One region of the Williamsia sp. Y844 genome, then DNA from elsewhere that is predicted to be linked to it. Evidence: riboswitches for the same ligand, from Rfam matches in the RefSeq annotation. Region 1 holds a riboswitch; the other holds the start of a gene.
The links. Region 1 has a riboswitch for cyclic di-AMP ahead of AC1TQG_RS27140 (C40 family peptidase). Riboswitches for the same ligand answer to the same signal wherever they lie in the genome.
Positions count from the first base shown of each region.

Region 2: linked by a shared signal. The riboswitch ahead of AC1TQG_RS21765 (transglycosylase family protein) and the one ahead of AC1TQG_RS27140 (C40 family peptidase) in region 1 are both predicted to bind cyclic di-AMP.

Region 1 covers NZ_JBXCJB010000006.1:91,171-98,485, reverse strand. The annotation lists gene AC1TQG_RS27145 (C40 family peptidase) at 1-696, opposite strand, end outside; gene AC1TQG_RS27140 (C40 family peptidase) at 947-1,531, opposite strand; cyclic di-AMP (ydaO/yuaA leader) riboswitch at 1,547-1,730, opposite strand; gene AC1TQG_RS27135 (DEDD exonuclease domain-containing protein) at 2,330-4,081, shown strand; gene AC1TQG_RS27130 (Lrp/AsnC family transcriptional regulator) at 4,102-4,377, shown strand; gene trpD (anthranilate phosphoribosyltransferase) at 4,427-5,476, opposite strand; gene AC1TQG_RS27120 (hypothetical protein) at 5,617-6,075, opposite strand; gene ctaE (aa3-type cytochrome oxidase subunit III) at 6,224-6,835, shown strand; gene qcrC (cytochrome bc1 complex diheme cytochrome c subunit) at 6,893-7,315, shown strand, end outside.
Region 2 covers NZ_JBXCJB010000004.1:117,730-125,044, reverse strand. The annotation lists gene AC1TQG_RS21775 (YoaK family protein) at 61-768, opposite strand; gene AC1TQG_RS21770 (TRAP transporter large permease) at 874-2,460, opposite strand; gene AC1TQG_RS21765 (transglycosylase family protein) at 2,735-3,331, opposite strand; cyclic di-AMP (ydaO/yuaA leader) riboswitch at 3,339-3,537, opposite strand; gene AC1TQG_RS21760 (MoaD/ThiS family protein) at 3,841-4,089, opposite strand; gene moaA (GTP 3',8-cyclase MoaA) at 4,091-5,176, opposite strand; gene AC1TQG_RS21750 (flavin reductase family protein) at 5,253-5,765, opposite strand; gene AC1TQG_RS21745 (hypothetical protein) at 5,774-6,025, opposite strand; gene AC1TQG_RS21740 (cold-shock protein) at 6,285-6,698, shown strand; gene AC1TQG_RS21735 (DUF2771 family protein) at 6,721-7,254, opposite strand; gene AC1TQG_RS21730 (MFS transporter) at 7,251-7,315, opposite strand, start outside.

The DNA.
Region 1 (7,315 bases):
CGCACGGACCGCGACCACTTCAGGGGCGGTGCCCGCCGGCAGCAGCTTCGGGTCGAAGTCGACGCTCCCACCGGCGAGTTCGGCGAGCTGCTTGCCGGTGAGTGCCTGATACATGGCCCGGATCTCGGTCGCCTTGAAGACGCGCTCACTCTGCTGGGCCTGCAGGTCGGCGCTGGTCTTCTCCGCGGTGGCCACGGCGGCTTCGGCCTTGAGCTTGGCATCAGACGCGGCCTTCTCGGCATTCTCTGCCTTGGTCTTCGCGGTCGTGAACCTCTTGACGTCCTCGACGGTCTGCCGCGAGATCATCTCCAGGCCGGCCATCTGATCGAGGAGCGACTGCGGCGAATCACTGACCAGCACCGCGTAGAGACGGTTGACCCGCGCACCCTTGTAACTGGCGGTGACGAGCGCATCAACTGCGCCCTGGAGACCTTCGGCCTGCTCGTCGAGTGCCGCGAGGTTGGCCACGGCCGCCTCGGTGTCCTTGGTCGCCGTCGCAACGGCCTCGCGCTGCTTGCCCAGTTCGATGGTGGCCGTGTGGATCGCCTCGGTGGCCTGCTCGGCTTCACGCCCGAGTTTCGTGTAATCGGCGAGCATCACGTCGGGGCTCTGCGGGGCAGGCTCGGCACTTGCCTGCGCACCGGCGCCCAGCGTGACCGCCAACGCCACGACCACTCCGGCAACGGCAGTCCGCATCACGGCGGCATATCCCTCACGCACCACGACTTTGACAACTCCTCGTTAACCGACGTTCACAACTCTGGTCGACGGTCACCCGACGACCAATCCCCTTGCACTGCAATTGACCAACCCGGCCAGGCTACACAGCGCGCATGGGCCGACGATGTGAATCGCCAGACCTCACCCGCCGCACCGGTGGCCGGATGCCGTCGGGCGGGACCGCAAGGATGCGGACCCGCCCGATGGCCTATTCAGTTCTGGTTGCTCAGTAGTGGCGGATGTCCACGATCGACTGACCGTTGATAGCCATACGCGCGACGGGCACACCCTCGGTGGAAGAGTGCACAACTTCACCGCCACCGATGTAGATGCCGGCGTGGCCGCCACCGTTGTAGATCACGACGTCGCCGGGCTGGGCGTCCGCAGCGCTGACGCTGGTGCCTCCGCCGAGCTGGCCGTAGCTGTCACGAGGAATGGTCTGACCGGCCTGCTGATGCGCCCAGTAGACGAGACCCGAGCAATCGAAAGCACTGGGGCCGGCTGCGCCGTAGACGTACGGCGAACCGATCTTGCTGACTGCGGCGTCCGCAGCGACCTGACCGGCAGCCTTGACGGGTGCGGGTGCAGCGGCGACGCCGGGGAGAAGGTTCTCCGGCTTCAGCTCATTCGGAATCATTTCCGGGGTCACACCCGGGATGTCGAAAGTTCCGACACCGGGAACTGTCACCGGTGCGGCAAAGGCAGGCGCTGCGGCGATACCCAGGGTGCCGAGTGTGATCGAACCGGCAATGAGTGCACCGCGGGCACTCTTGGCCCCACGGCTTTCTTTGTTCAAACGATGTTTCGCCACGAAGCGAGATCTCCTTGTTTCTTCCCTATCCGCTGACCGAGTTAGCTGTCGGATTCGGGCCGGAAGATGGCCCTACCCGGTGAACCCGCAAAGTCGTTGAGACCTCAGGGTTCGATGGGATTCACCCCAAATGCGGACTTGTGGTCTGCATCAGATGGTTCCCCGGTTCACCGTGTTGGTGATTAAGCGGCGACCTCACGATTCGCTCCGGATGGAGTGAACGCTTTCGCAAGGTCTCAGAAAGGTTACGAAACCGTGGCGACGAATGTCCACCGGAAGGACGACAGAGGTCCCCCGGCGTGTCGTGTTACACAGCCCACAATTGGGGCTGATTCTGCCCCGAAAAGTGGCCCCCACCTGCGCCGGGCCTTACGCGATGATCGTGAGTGTCAGACTTCGCGAGCATGCCCGCGGCGCGGAACATCGCCACTGCATCCTCGAGGCGGGCCTCGTGATCAATAACGAATTCATCACAGCGAACTTCCGCATCCTCGCTGCTCCGGACCCCTACGGGACCCATGAAAACCGTCATCATGCAGCCGTCACACTCAACTGGACGACCCGGGCAGGTGCTGCATTCGATGAGCAATGTGATCTCCGTCTCATTGGGCCACTCATCTCGATCTCAGGGGCCCTCAGGGTTTACCCGGAGCCGAGATGAGCCGGCTTTTGTTACATCGATCGCGACGCTAGCGGCACCATCCGACAAGACATCCCGGATCTTTTACCCCGCCCCCTGCGGCCGGAAACATCTCAACGTTGTCGGAGGCTCGAACTAGTGTTCGCGACGTGAGTGTTATGAGTGGTGTTGATGAGGCTGTTGGGGCTCAGATGTCGTTTGACGACCCGACTCTGGCGCATCCGGACGACCAACCTCTGCGGGAGACAACCTTTGTTGTTGTCGACCTCGAGACCACTGGCGGCAGTCCCACCGACGATCGCATCACCGAGATCGGTGCGGTCAAGATCCGCGGCGGCGAGATACTCGGCGACTTTGCGACGCTCGTCGATCCCCAACGCGGCATTCCCCCGCATATCGTCCGGTTGACCGGGATCACCGAAGCGATGGTCTACCGGGCACCGACCATCGACCAGGTGCTCCCGGCATTCCTGGAATTCGCTCAGGATTCGGTGATCGTGGCGCACAACGCACGATTCGACGTCGGCTTCCTTCGCGCTGCCGCCACCGAACTCGGTCATCCGTGGAACTTCAACCGGGTGCTGTGCACCGTGAAGCTCGCCAGACGGGTGTTGACCCGCGAGGAGGCGCCCACGGTGAAACTCTCCGCCCTCGCCGCATTGTTCGCCGTACAGACCCGCCCCACCCACCGAGCACTCGACGACGCCCGCGCCACAGTGGAGGTACTTCACCGCTTGTTCGAGCGGGTCGGCAACCAGGGCATCCATACATATAGAGAATTGCGCGACTACCTCCCCGGGATCTCGGCAGCGACCCGCAGCAAGAGAGTCCTGTCCGATCACTTGCCTGCCGAGCCCGGTGTCTATCTTTTCCGCGGCCCGTCGGACGAAGTCCTATATATAGGGACCGCGGTCGATCTGCGGCGGCGCGTGCGCAGCTATTTCACCGGCTCGGAGACCCGCACCCGCATCCGGGAGATGGTGGATCTGGCCACCCGCGTCGATCATGTGCAATGCGCGCACCGCATCGAGGCCGGGGTCCGGGAACTGCGCCTGCTCGGCGCCCATGCCCCGCCATACAACCGCCGGTCCAAGTTCCCCCACCGCGGTTGGTGGCTCTGCCTCACCGACGAGCCGTTTCCGCGCCTGAAGGTGAGCCGCACCCCAACGACAGTGGCTCTGGGTCCGGTCCGATCGCGGACCGTCGCCTACGACATAGCCGACCTCATCTCCGAGCTCTGCGAACTTCGCACCTGCCGGACCCCGCTGCGCGCTGACGGTCTACATCAGTGTGAGGTCGGGCCAGACGGCAGGCGGATCGTCGGCGGCTGCCATGGCGCGACCGCCGAATCGGTGGACACCGACGCCTACAGCCGGCGGGCGCAGGCTGTGGCCGACCTGCTCTCCGGGCGCAGCGATGCACCCGTCGTGGCCGCGCTGGATCGACTGACCACCCTGTCCGAGGCAGAACTGTTCGAGAACGCCGCCCGCCTGCGCGACCGCCTCGATCAACTCATCGCCCATCTCGAACGCTGTCAGCGCCTCGCCGCGCTTGCCAGGATCTCCGAACTCGTGGCCGCCGCACCCGACGGGCGTGGTGGCTGGGACCTTGCCGTCATCCGTCACGGGCGCCTGGCCAGCGCCGGGGTCGCGGTCCGCGGAGTCTCTCCGATGCCGGTGGTCGAGTTGCTCGCCGCCTCGGCCGAGACCGTGATCCCCGCGACCGGACCACTCTGCGGCGCCGCGCCGGAGGAAGCCGCACTCGTCTTTCGGTGGCTCACCAGTCCTGGCGTTCGAATTGTCTGCGCCACAAGCGGATTCAGCCTCCCGAGACACGGCGCCGGACGGTGGGCGCAGTGGCGGGAACTCGTCGGTTCGGCACATCGCACCATCGATATCGATCAGACCTGATCCGGCACTAGTCTGAATCCATGATTACCGCGATCGTCCTGATTCAGACCGATGTCCACCAGATCCCCGAAACCGCGCAGGCGGTCGCCGACATCCCCGGTGTCACCGAGGTCTATTCGTGCGCAGGGGACGTCGATCTGATCGCCAAACTCCGAGTCCGCGACCACGAGAAGATCGCCGACGTGGTCACCGAATCCATCAGCCGGCTCCCCGGGGTCAAGCACACCGCAACCCATATCGCGTTCAAGAGCTATTCGAGCGCCGACGTCGACGCGGGCTTCTCCATCGGCGAGTGATCTGGCGGCGAATGATCCGGGCGGCGAGTGATCTCGCCCAAGAGTCGGGTCAGGCGTTGCTGACGCGGACCCAATCGGCCAGCCGTGCTGCGGCAGCACCCGAATCGATTGCTGCCGCGGCCACGGCCATGTGCTGACGTAACTGCTCGTGCAGATCGACATCGGGTTGCGGACGGTACGCGGTCAGTGCGCCGGCGGCGTTGAGCAGCACCGCATCCCGGACAGGTCCCGTCCCGCCGGCGAAGACCTCTCGCGCGACGGCGGCGTTGTGTTCGGCATCCCCGCCCTGCAGCGCCGACAGTTGCACCCGGGCCAACCCGAGCGTCGTCGGATCCACCGTCTGTTTGCGCACCGTACCGTCGAATGCCTGCCACACCGTCGAGGTCGACGTGGTGGTGAACTCGTCGAGGCCGTCGTCGCCGCGGACCACGAGCACTGAATCGCCACGCTCCACAAAGGTCTGTGCCAGCACCGGCGCCAGATCGGCGAAAGCACAACCGACAAGCCCGCTCGTCGGACGTGCCGGATTGGTCAATGGACCCAGCACATTGAAAACCGTGGGGATGCCGATCTCCTTGCGCGGTGCGGCAGCAAAACGCAACGCCGGATGGAAGACCGGGGCAAAACAGAATCCGATACCGGCTTCCGCAACACACCGGCTGACGCCGTCGGCCGTCAGCGCGATGTTCACACCCAGCGCCTCCAGCACATCGGCGCCACCACTCTTCGAGGTCGCGGCCCGGTTGCCGTGCTTGATCACCGGCACACCGGCAGCCGCGACGACAACAGCTGTCATCGTCGAGATGTTCACGGTATTCGAGCGATCACCACCGGTGCCGACGATGTCGACACAGGCCACGGACGTCGGAACCACCGTCGAGTGGCTGAGCATGGCATCGGCGAGACCACGCAATTCGGCGGCGACCGGCCCCTTGATCTTCAGTGCCACACCGAATGCGGCGATCTGCGCCGGCGTCGCGTTGTCCGACATGATCTCGTTCATCGCCCACTCGGCGCCGTCAGCGGTCAGGTCCCGGCCATCGGCCAGGACTCCAAGTACCTGAGGCCAGCTGCGGGCCTGCGCATCGGAGTGGGTCACGCGAAAAGAGTATCCACTGCCCAACCGTAACGACCACCTAGGCTTCCATCACTGCAACAACAACCAGCCGTCAACGCGGCTGCAGCACCTGCTGCGACAAAACCGGCAGGCTGCTTCCGCCACTGCAACAACACCAGCCCTCAACGCGGCTGCAGCACCTGCCAGGCAATGACTGTGCCACCGTGACGCTGCGCGAGCCCCGCCATGCGCGAGCGCTCCTGAGATACGTGGAGGGCATCGATCAATTGCACCCGCGCCAACGCCACGACGATCTGTCCCGCGGCGATCTCGACCGAGTGCGGAACGTCCGCCGATACAAGTTGGTAGTGGTCCTGCGCGGCCAACCCGATGACCGTTTCGACCGAATCTTCGGACACCACCAGCAGGTGTCGCAACACGGACTGTTCGTCGGCGCGCCACTGTGAGGCCGAAAGGGTCGTCGACGCCGCCTCCGCATCGTCGAAACTCTCGGCGGTGATCGTCAACGAAGAGTCGTCGACCGACAACTCTCCGTTGGCCTTTCGCCCGCCCCCGAGACGACTTGTCAGTCGCCGCCAGCGGGGGACCTCGATCGGATTGCCATTCACATCACGTGCCACCCCACCAGCCTCTCAGGTGGCCCTGAACAACATCTCGGACACGCCGCAGCGAACCGTTTCAGTGCCACTACCAGCGCGGCCGCATCGGGGCTGAAAAAAATCTGGACCCGAGTAGTCAGGGCTTACTACGAACCGTCATACTTCTCTGGTGACTAGCGCTGCAGCACCCACAGGATCAGCTATCACCCAGCGCGTGCACTCGCTGAACCGACCGAACATGGTCAGCGTTGGCACCATTGTGTGGCTTTCGAGCGAGCTGATGTTCTTTGCCGGATTGTTCGCGATGTATTTCGTGGCACGAGCCGGAAACTACGGCAATTGGCCGATGGAGCCCACCGAGCTCAATCTGACACTGGCGATCCCCGTGACCGCCGTGCTGATTCTCTCCTCGGTGACATGTCAGCTCGGCGTCTTTGCCGCCGAGCGGGGCGATGTCTTCGGTCTCCGACGGTGGTACACCATCACCCTGATCATGGGCGCGTTCTTCGTCGCCGGACAGGGCTACGAGTACTACCACATGGTCCACGAGGGCACCACGCTCTCGTCGAGTGCCTACGGTTCGGTCTTCTACATCACGACGGGCTTCCACGGCCTGCACGTGATCGGCGGCCTCGTTGCCTTCGTCATCTTGTTGCTCCGTACCCGGCTCAGCAAGTTCACCCCGGCACAGGCCACCGCCGCGATCGTCGTCTCGTACTACTGGCACTTCGTCGATATCGTCTGGATCGCGCTGTTCGCGACCATTTACTTCATTCGGTAACGGCCGAAACAGTCTTTTGGCACAGGCAAAGTCAGTCCGCTAAGCAGAGAGATACAGATGAGTTCATCTCCCCCACCCACCTCACCCGGGGATTCGGAAACGGGTGCCCTGAGCGAGGGCACCGGCCGCACAGACGCCAAGAAATCCAAGTCGCGCCGCAAACTGCGTCGTCGCGCCTCCGGAGCTCTTCTCCTGTTGGCAGGTCTGGTTGTCGCCGGCGGACTGGCCGCAGCCATCACGCCTGAAGCCCAGGTCGCCAAAGCGGACAGTGACTCCACTGCCGCACTGGTCCAAGACGGCAAGAAGCTCTACGAGACCTCTTGCATCACGTGCCACGGCGCGAACCTCGAAGGTGTTGCCGATCGCGGTCCGTCACTGGTGGGCGTCGGCGATGCGGCGGTGTACTTCCAGGTGTCCTCCGGCCGTATGCCGGCGGTCCGCGGCGAAGCCCAGATCGTCCGCAAGCCGAGCAAGTTCACC
Region 2 (7,315 bases), on a different contig from region 1:
CATTTTCGTACATTCCTGTGCATACTGCACCGACCGGTTCGTGTGATGCCACGTCCGGATTCAGGCCGCGGAGACGCTGGGAACCGCTGCTTCGCGACGTTGTTCCCGTACCGCGAGATGACCGATGATCGCGGCGGTGATCATCAGGACCGCGGCCAGTGCCATCGGGACCGCCACGTGCAGGCGTAGCAGCAGTGCCCCGGCCACGGCGCCGAGGAAGATCGTGAGAATGGCGGCGAGCCGCCGGTTTGCGAGGCTGTGCCTGCTGCCCAGCATGAACGACTCACCGGCGAGCTGGGTGAGGGTGGAGGTGACGACCACCGTCGTCATGTCGGTCACTGCCAGTTTCCGGGCGACGGCCGCCTGCGAGCCCATCACGGCCGCTGTGGTTGCGGCGACCGCGATCTGGACAGGTTCGGCGTGCGAGTCGGCGAGGGCAAGGACCAGGGCACAGCCGGCGAGCGCGCTGCCCCCGGCGACCAGCAGGCCGGTGGTGCGGCGCAGGTGCCAGGTCTTCTCGTGACCCCGTAGAAGCAGGCCGGCCACGTACGCACCCGCCATGAACGCCAGCACCGCGAGCAATGGCCCGAGAATCGGTAGTCCGTCGGCTCCGGCCAATCCCATACCGAGGATGACGATGTTGCCGGTCATGTTGCCGGTGAACACCCGATCCAGGGCGAGGTAGCCGACCGCGTCGACGATGCCGGTGACGAATGTCAGGACGATGACGGGTATGAAGGCTGGTTCGAGACGGAAGCGCGGCGGCATGGTGTGTGGGCTCCTCGGTGAGCGTGGACGGGGGACGAGCGGACCGGTCGACACCGAATGCCCGCCACGGATACTCCGCGGCGGGGCACTCGAGACGGATCGGTGTCAGAGGAACAAGATGGCAAACAGCGTGCAGAGGACCAGGCCGCTGACGACGGGCAGGAAGCACTTGCGGGCCAGGTCGAGCACCGGAACGCGGGCGAATCCGGCCACGGCGACGAGTGATGACCAGGCAACGAGCGTGCCACCGCCCGACCAGATGTTGCCCATCTGACCGATCGCCGCAAGGGTCGAGGGATCCATGTCGACGGCTGGACCCAAAGCCCCGGAGAGTGAACCGGTCAGCGGCAGGCCACTGAAACCGGAGCCCTCCAGACCCGCGACCATGCCGATGAACAGGATGCCGAACGCCGTCACGAACGAGTTCTGCGGGAGGTGCGACTGGGCGGAGTTCACCAGATCGAACAGGATTGCCGGACCCGCCTGGTCGTCGGAGTAGCCGAGAATCGCGCCGGAGAAGTCGGCGTTTCCGATGAAGAAGAAGCCGGCGATGGGGAGCACGATGCCCATCGCTTTGAAGGCGAAGACCAGGCCGTCGATGAGGTGCTCGGACGTGGTCTCGAGAAAGTTGCCCTTGTCGGAGACCGCGGCGGCCGCGAAGAGCACGAGAGTGGCAATACCTCCGACGATGGCGGCTGCATCGCCGCCCTTCAGGGCCGGGACGACACCCACCTTCCCCAAGATGAGATAGACCACGAGGGCCAGATACACCAGTGGTACCAGCATCGCGAAGGTGCGAGCCATCGCCGACTTCGCAGGCGGTTGGTCGTCCACGACTGTTTTGCGCTCGATGACGGCAGTCGCAGTGGAGGGTGTGGCGGTGGCCGCGATCGCCACCGGTTCTGCGCCGTCCGGCCGTGGTCCAGCGGGTCCGCCGGCGGGCTCGGAGCCCGGTCCGCCGACACCACCGTCTTCGCCCAGCTCATCACGCAGGTCGTCGGCACCACGGTCCGCCTCGGCCTCCCATTCGACGAGCAGGTCCGGTGACGGGGAGCGCCAGTGTTTGCGCTGCATGACGAACGTGATGATGAGGGCGGTCAGGCCGACGATGAGCGAGAGGATCATCGCCTTGTCGGCCACCGTGTCGGTGTCCACACCCGCGCTTGTTGCAGAGATTCCGGGCGCGACCTTGATGATGTAGTCCGACGACAGTGCCATACCCTGACCGCAGATGGCGATGACCATACCCACCGACAGTGGCGACAGACCCGCGCGGATGGCCACCGGGATGAGCACTGCGCCCACGAGTGGAACCGCAGGTGTGGGCCAGAAGAACAACGAGATCACGTAGGTGACGACCGCCAGAACGATGAAACTGCTTGTGCCGGTACGCATCACGCGCCTGAATGGAGCGACCATCAGGCGGTCGGCTCCCATGTGACGAAGTGCGCCCAACATTGCCGTGACCATGGCGATGATGAGGAAGATGTTGAAAAGCTCTTTGGCGGCAACAAGACTGGCATTGAAGATCGATGCGAGACCGGTGATGATGCTGCCGGAGAAGACGAAAGCGGTCAGAAATGTGGCGATTACAGCAGGTACGACGATGTTCTTGCGCATTGCCATCGTGATGAGGATGACGATGATCCCGACGAGATACACCCAATGGGCGGCAGTGAGATGAGCGTTCAATGTGGCTCCTCCGGAAAACGCACCTGGGCCGATATGGTGCGGGGCTGTGCGACTTGAGTTTTCCGCCTGCACCGGTGCCCGGCAACGCGAACGTTGCACAGTCGTTCACGTCATAGATGTGCAATCTTCACGCATTGTTACGGGCGTGTTACTTCCATGTCTGCCCGGTAACGCCGGGTCATCTCCCCGGCCTGCTCCTGAATTTGGAAAAGGACCCCACACGGACGTCGCGTCGCGTGTGGGGTCCTTCGTCTAGGGGCTTCCTGAGGGTGGATCAGGAAGCGGGGAGGTAGCCTTTGTACTCGTTGAACAGTGCGACCTGATCAGGGGTGAGGTCGCCCTGGGCGTTGGCCTGATCGAGCAGGTCGTGCAGCGCGGGATCATCGATGGTGGCCTTGAGCTGAGCGACGATGTCGTCGGTCGCCTGTGACAGGTTCGGGAGCTCGGGCACGGCCGGGATTTCCAGGTTCGGAGCCGCGGTGGGAGCTTCGCGCTCGGTGGCGCCGCTCAGGCCGGTGCCGCAAGTGGGCCATGCGCCCTTGCCCTGCGAAGCGAGGACCCGCTCGGCAACAGCGATCTGCTGCTCCTTGGAGGCCTGGTCTGCGGACGGGGCGAATTCGCCGCCGCCGTGGCCGGTCCAGGTGCTCGGGGAGAATTGCAGGCCACCCTGGTAACCGTTTCCGGTGTTGATGGCCCAGTTGCCGCCCGACTCACACTGTGCGACGCGGTCCCACTCTGAGTCGGTGGCCGCTCCGGCGTTGCCGCCGCCTGCGAAGGCGAGGCTGGCGCCGCCGCCGATGACGGCAGAGGTGAGGGCGATCTTGGCAACGGTGCGACCGGTGTTGGTCGGCTGACGATGACGTCCGGACATAAGGTTTACTTCCTCTCTCCACGCGCCTACGAAGTCAGCTGTCGGGTTCGAGCGAGAGGTTGCTCGGTTCCGCTGCGCGGAACTGCACCCCAAGGATTTCGTCGGTGTCGGGCGTTGCCGCCATCGACCGTCGGAATCCGGTGATCTCCAGGAGATGTTTGGGTCCCCCGCCCTCGTCCCTGAATTACGTTTGGAGTTTCTCGGAACGCGGGACGAGGTTGGGCGCGGCGATCCGAGAATATTCAGTTGCAATGTGGCCGATCAGTTCGACCGAGTGAGACGCTACGTGTTAATTCGCGCTTGCACACGCCTATCTGAGGCGCCCCAACTGTGCATCCCGAGGGGACTTTTGGCCCGGATTTGGCATATTTGCTGCTCACCGCTATGAGTGTCGTCCCGTGTCCGATCCGTGATCTAACCGTTATGTGAGTAACATCACAGCATCATTCAAAGGGAGGAAGCGCTCAAGTGGGTCAAATGACCCGATGTGCGGGCGGGTGTCCGGTTGCTCAACCGCCCGCGAACGGCGGGAGAACGTCAATAGTGTCGCCTCCGGCGAGGGTGCGCGACCGGTCTCGGACCGCTATCGACTCATGCAGATATGAGCATCGTTGCAACACTTCGGCCAATTGCGGATTCGCTTGGCCCAATTCATTTTCCAGATCGGCAAGAGTCGCTTTGTCAGTGAGGTGTATCACCATTTGTTCGACACCGGCAGCGGCTTGCGCGGCAGCGAAAAACCTGACGCAGATCTCCATGTCAGCCACCGATCGCCGACATGGGCCGAGAGGGCTGCAGAAAGCCTGGGTCATTGACCCCGTGGCCTGGCAATTTGCCCCAGGTTGCTTCTCGCCACCGCAAGGCGATGTGCTGATCTGAATTCTCAGTTGATCTCAGTAAACCTCGAATGTCGGTCTCCGAAGTGGCGAACAGGCAGTTGCGGAGCTGTCCGTCGGCGGTCAGGCGCGTCCGGTCGCAGTCACCGCAGAACGGACGTGTCACCGAGGCGATGATGCCGACCCGGGCCGGTTTGCCGTCCGGGGTGTGGTGACCTTCGACGAGCCACCGCTGCGCAGGCGCGGCCCCTCTGGGTGCGGTGTCCGGACGTAGTTCGAAGTCAGCTTGCAAGGTGTCGAGTATCTGATCGGCGGTGACCATCTTCGTGCGTGACCAGTGATGCTCGGCGTCCAATGGCATCTGTTCGATGATGCGCAACTCGTATCCTTCGGCCAGGCAGAACCGCAGGAGTTCGGGCGCATCGGCGAGACCGGTGTCGGGATCGAGGACGGCGTTCACCTTGACCGGCTGTAGACCGGCAGCGCTCGCCGCAGCCAGGCCCGCGAGGACGTCGGGGAGGCGATCACGGCGGGTGATCGAGGCGAAGCGTGCCGCGTCGACGGTGTCGAGGGAGACGTTGACCCGATCGAGTCCGGCCGCGGCGAGAGTCTCGGCGCTGCGGGCCAGACTCAGGCCGTTGGTGGTCAGCGCGATCTCGGGACGAGGCTCCAGAGCTGCTACGGCACTGATGATCTCGGTCAGATCCTTGCGTAGTAACGGTTCACCACCGGTGAATCGGACCGCGCGGATACCCAGGTCGCGGACTGCGACACCGACGAGCCGGACGATTTCGTCGGCGGTGAGGACGTCGGCTCTGTCGAGCCAATCGAGGCCCTCGGCCGGCATGCAGTACGTGCACCGGAGGTTGCAGCGGTCGGTCACCGATACCCGTAGATCCCGTACTGCCCGCCCGAAAGTGTCGATCATCGGTCCGGAAGTGGGCATCACGGTGTCGGTCACCGGTCGCGCGTTGGGACCGGTCGGCATACCGAGGGCGATGGCTGTCACAGTCCCCAGCCTACGGTTTGCTGCACCTGCGTGGTGAGCACAGGCGGACACCGGGCGGTGTCGGACGGAAAATCCGTCAGGAGCGACGCTGTAGAGCGCGGAAGGCGCTTGCGTGGAACACCAGCGGCTCGTGGTCGGTGTCGGCGCGCAAGGCCAGCACCTTGAGGAGTACGAGGCTGTGATCGCCTGCCGGGATCTCGTTGTAGATCTCGCACGCGAGTTGGGCGACCGCGCCGCCGATGAACAGCGCACCGTCGGCAGTTGTTTCGAGGTTGAGTCCGTCGAACCTCTTTGCCGCCGGGCCCGCCAACTGCTTGCACTCAGCGTCCTGGTCGTGTGCGAACACCGACACCCCGAGGACGGCAGCGGAGTGCAGCTTCGGCCACGTCGTCGACTCGTTTTGCACACACAGCGATACCAGTGGCGGATCGAGGGAAACGGTGGCGAAGGAACTCGCCGCGATACCGATCGGGTCACCGTCGCCCTGATGGCATACGGCGACCACGCCGGTTGGAAAACAACTGTAGGCACGCCGCAGGGCCGAACCATCGCTGGTGGGCGTCAGGGCTCCGTCAATATGAAGGCTCATCTCGAGCGTCACTCTAGTGGGGGGCTGTTGTTGTCGCCGGACTGGTCGGCCTGCTGTTGCGCCCGGCGCCCTGATCGGAGGGCAAAAATCAGCCCGAACAAAAATCCCAAGGGCGCACACATGATGAGCAGATAGACGAACAGGGGAGCGGTTTCGCCGGTGATCGGCTCGGCGAGAAACAGTGCGATCAGGGCGATGAGCCCAATCGCGAACAACCCCACCGCAACCCGTAGCAGTCCGGCGCCTTCGGCTTTGCGCATGTGGTCAACGGTAGTGCAGTGCCGCATATACAGCCGAAGGCGAGGTCGCTCACCTGCCAGACGAAGCCGAAGGCGGAGCTCGCTCACCTGCCGGACGAAGCCGAAGGCGGAGCTCGCTGTCACGGTTGCGCGATGGGGGAAACCATGGTGTTGGGAGCCTGGTCGAGGGGCTAGACTGATCAAACGCGTCTGGCTGGACCGCACTTGTCACAGCGGGCGCTTTCGTTTTGGGTCACGCGAACAGATGAGGGTGAGCACAGTGCCTACCGGCAAGGTGAAATGGTACGACGCGGAGAAGGGCTTCGGCTTTCTCTCGCAAGATGATGGCGAAGACGTCTATGTACGTTCGTCAGCGCTCCCCGCTGGAACCGAGGCGCTCAAGCCCGGCCAGAAGGTCGAGTTCGGCATGGCTGCGGGTCGTCGCGGTCCGCAGGCGCTCACGGTCAAGATTCTCGACCCCGCGCCGAGCGTTGCCAAGAACACCCGGGAAGCCCGCAAGGAGCAGCCCAAGCGGCATAGTCCCGACGAGCTCCACGGCATGGTCGCCGATCTGATCACCTTGCTCGAAGGCAAGGTGCAGCCCGATCTGCGCATTGGTCGCTACCCCGATCGCAAGACTTCACAACGTATTTCAGAGGTTGTCCGGGCCGTGGCCCGCGAACTCGAATCCTGATTCCACCCTCGGCGGGGCCGACCTACCCGGAAGCGGGTACGTCGACGCCGTCGGGGAGTGTGTCGATACCCCAAATGCCTCGTTGGATGAAGACGCCTGGTTCGGTCTCGATCTGCGACGGCTGGGTGATCTGGACAACGGCCAGAATCTTGTCCTCGGTCGATGGCAACGTGATGGTGCGTTTGGAATCGCTGAGGTAGATGGTCTCGGTTCCATTGTCGAAACCTTCGGCGGTCAGATACTGCACCACCAGGATCCACGGTCCGACAGCCAGTTCATGGGACAACGACACCATGAGCGTGTCCCCGACGGCAACGGGAACCCGCGTGGGCGGATTCGTCGCCGAGCCCTCACATTTGGACAGATCGATGGTGCAGTAGGCCAGCGGTTCGACGCGGACCAATGTGCTGCCGGAGGCCACCTGGAGGTACGGGATGTCGTCGCTCTTGTGGCCCGCGGTCAGTGCGGCAACCGAGCCGCCGACGATGGCTACGAACAGGACGGCAACAATCGCCGCGATGGTGGCGAACTTCTTTTCGCCTGCGGTCAAACTCATTCTTCGCGAGCACCCTTTTTCCGTGTGTCCTTGTTCCACGACTCCCGCACGGTGGGATCGA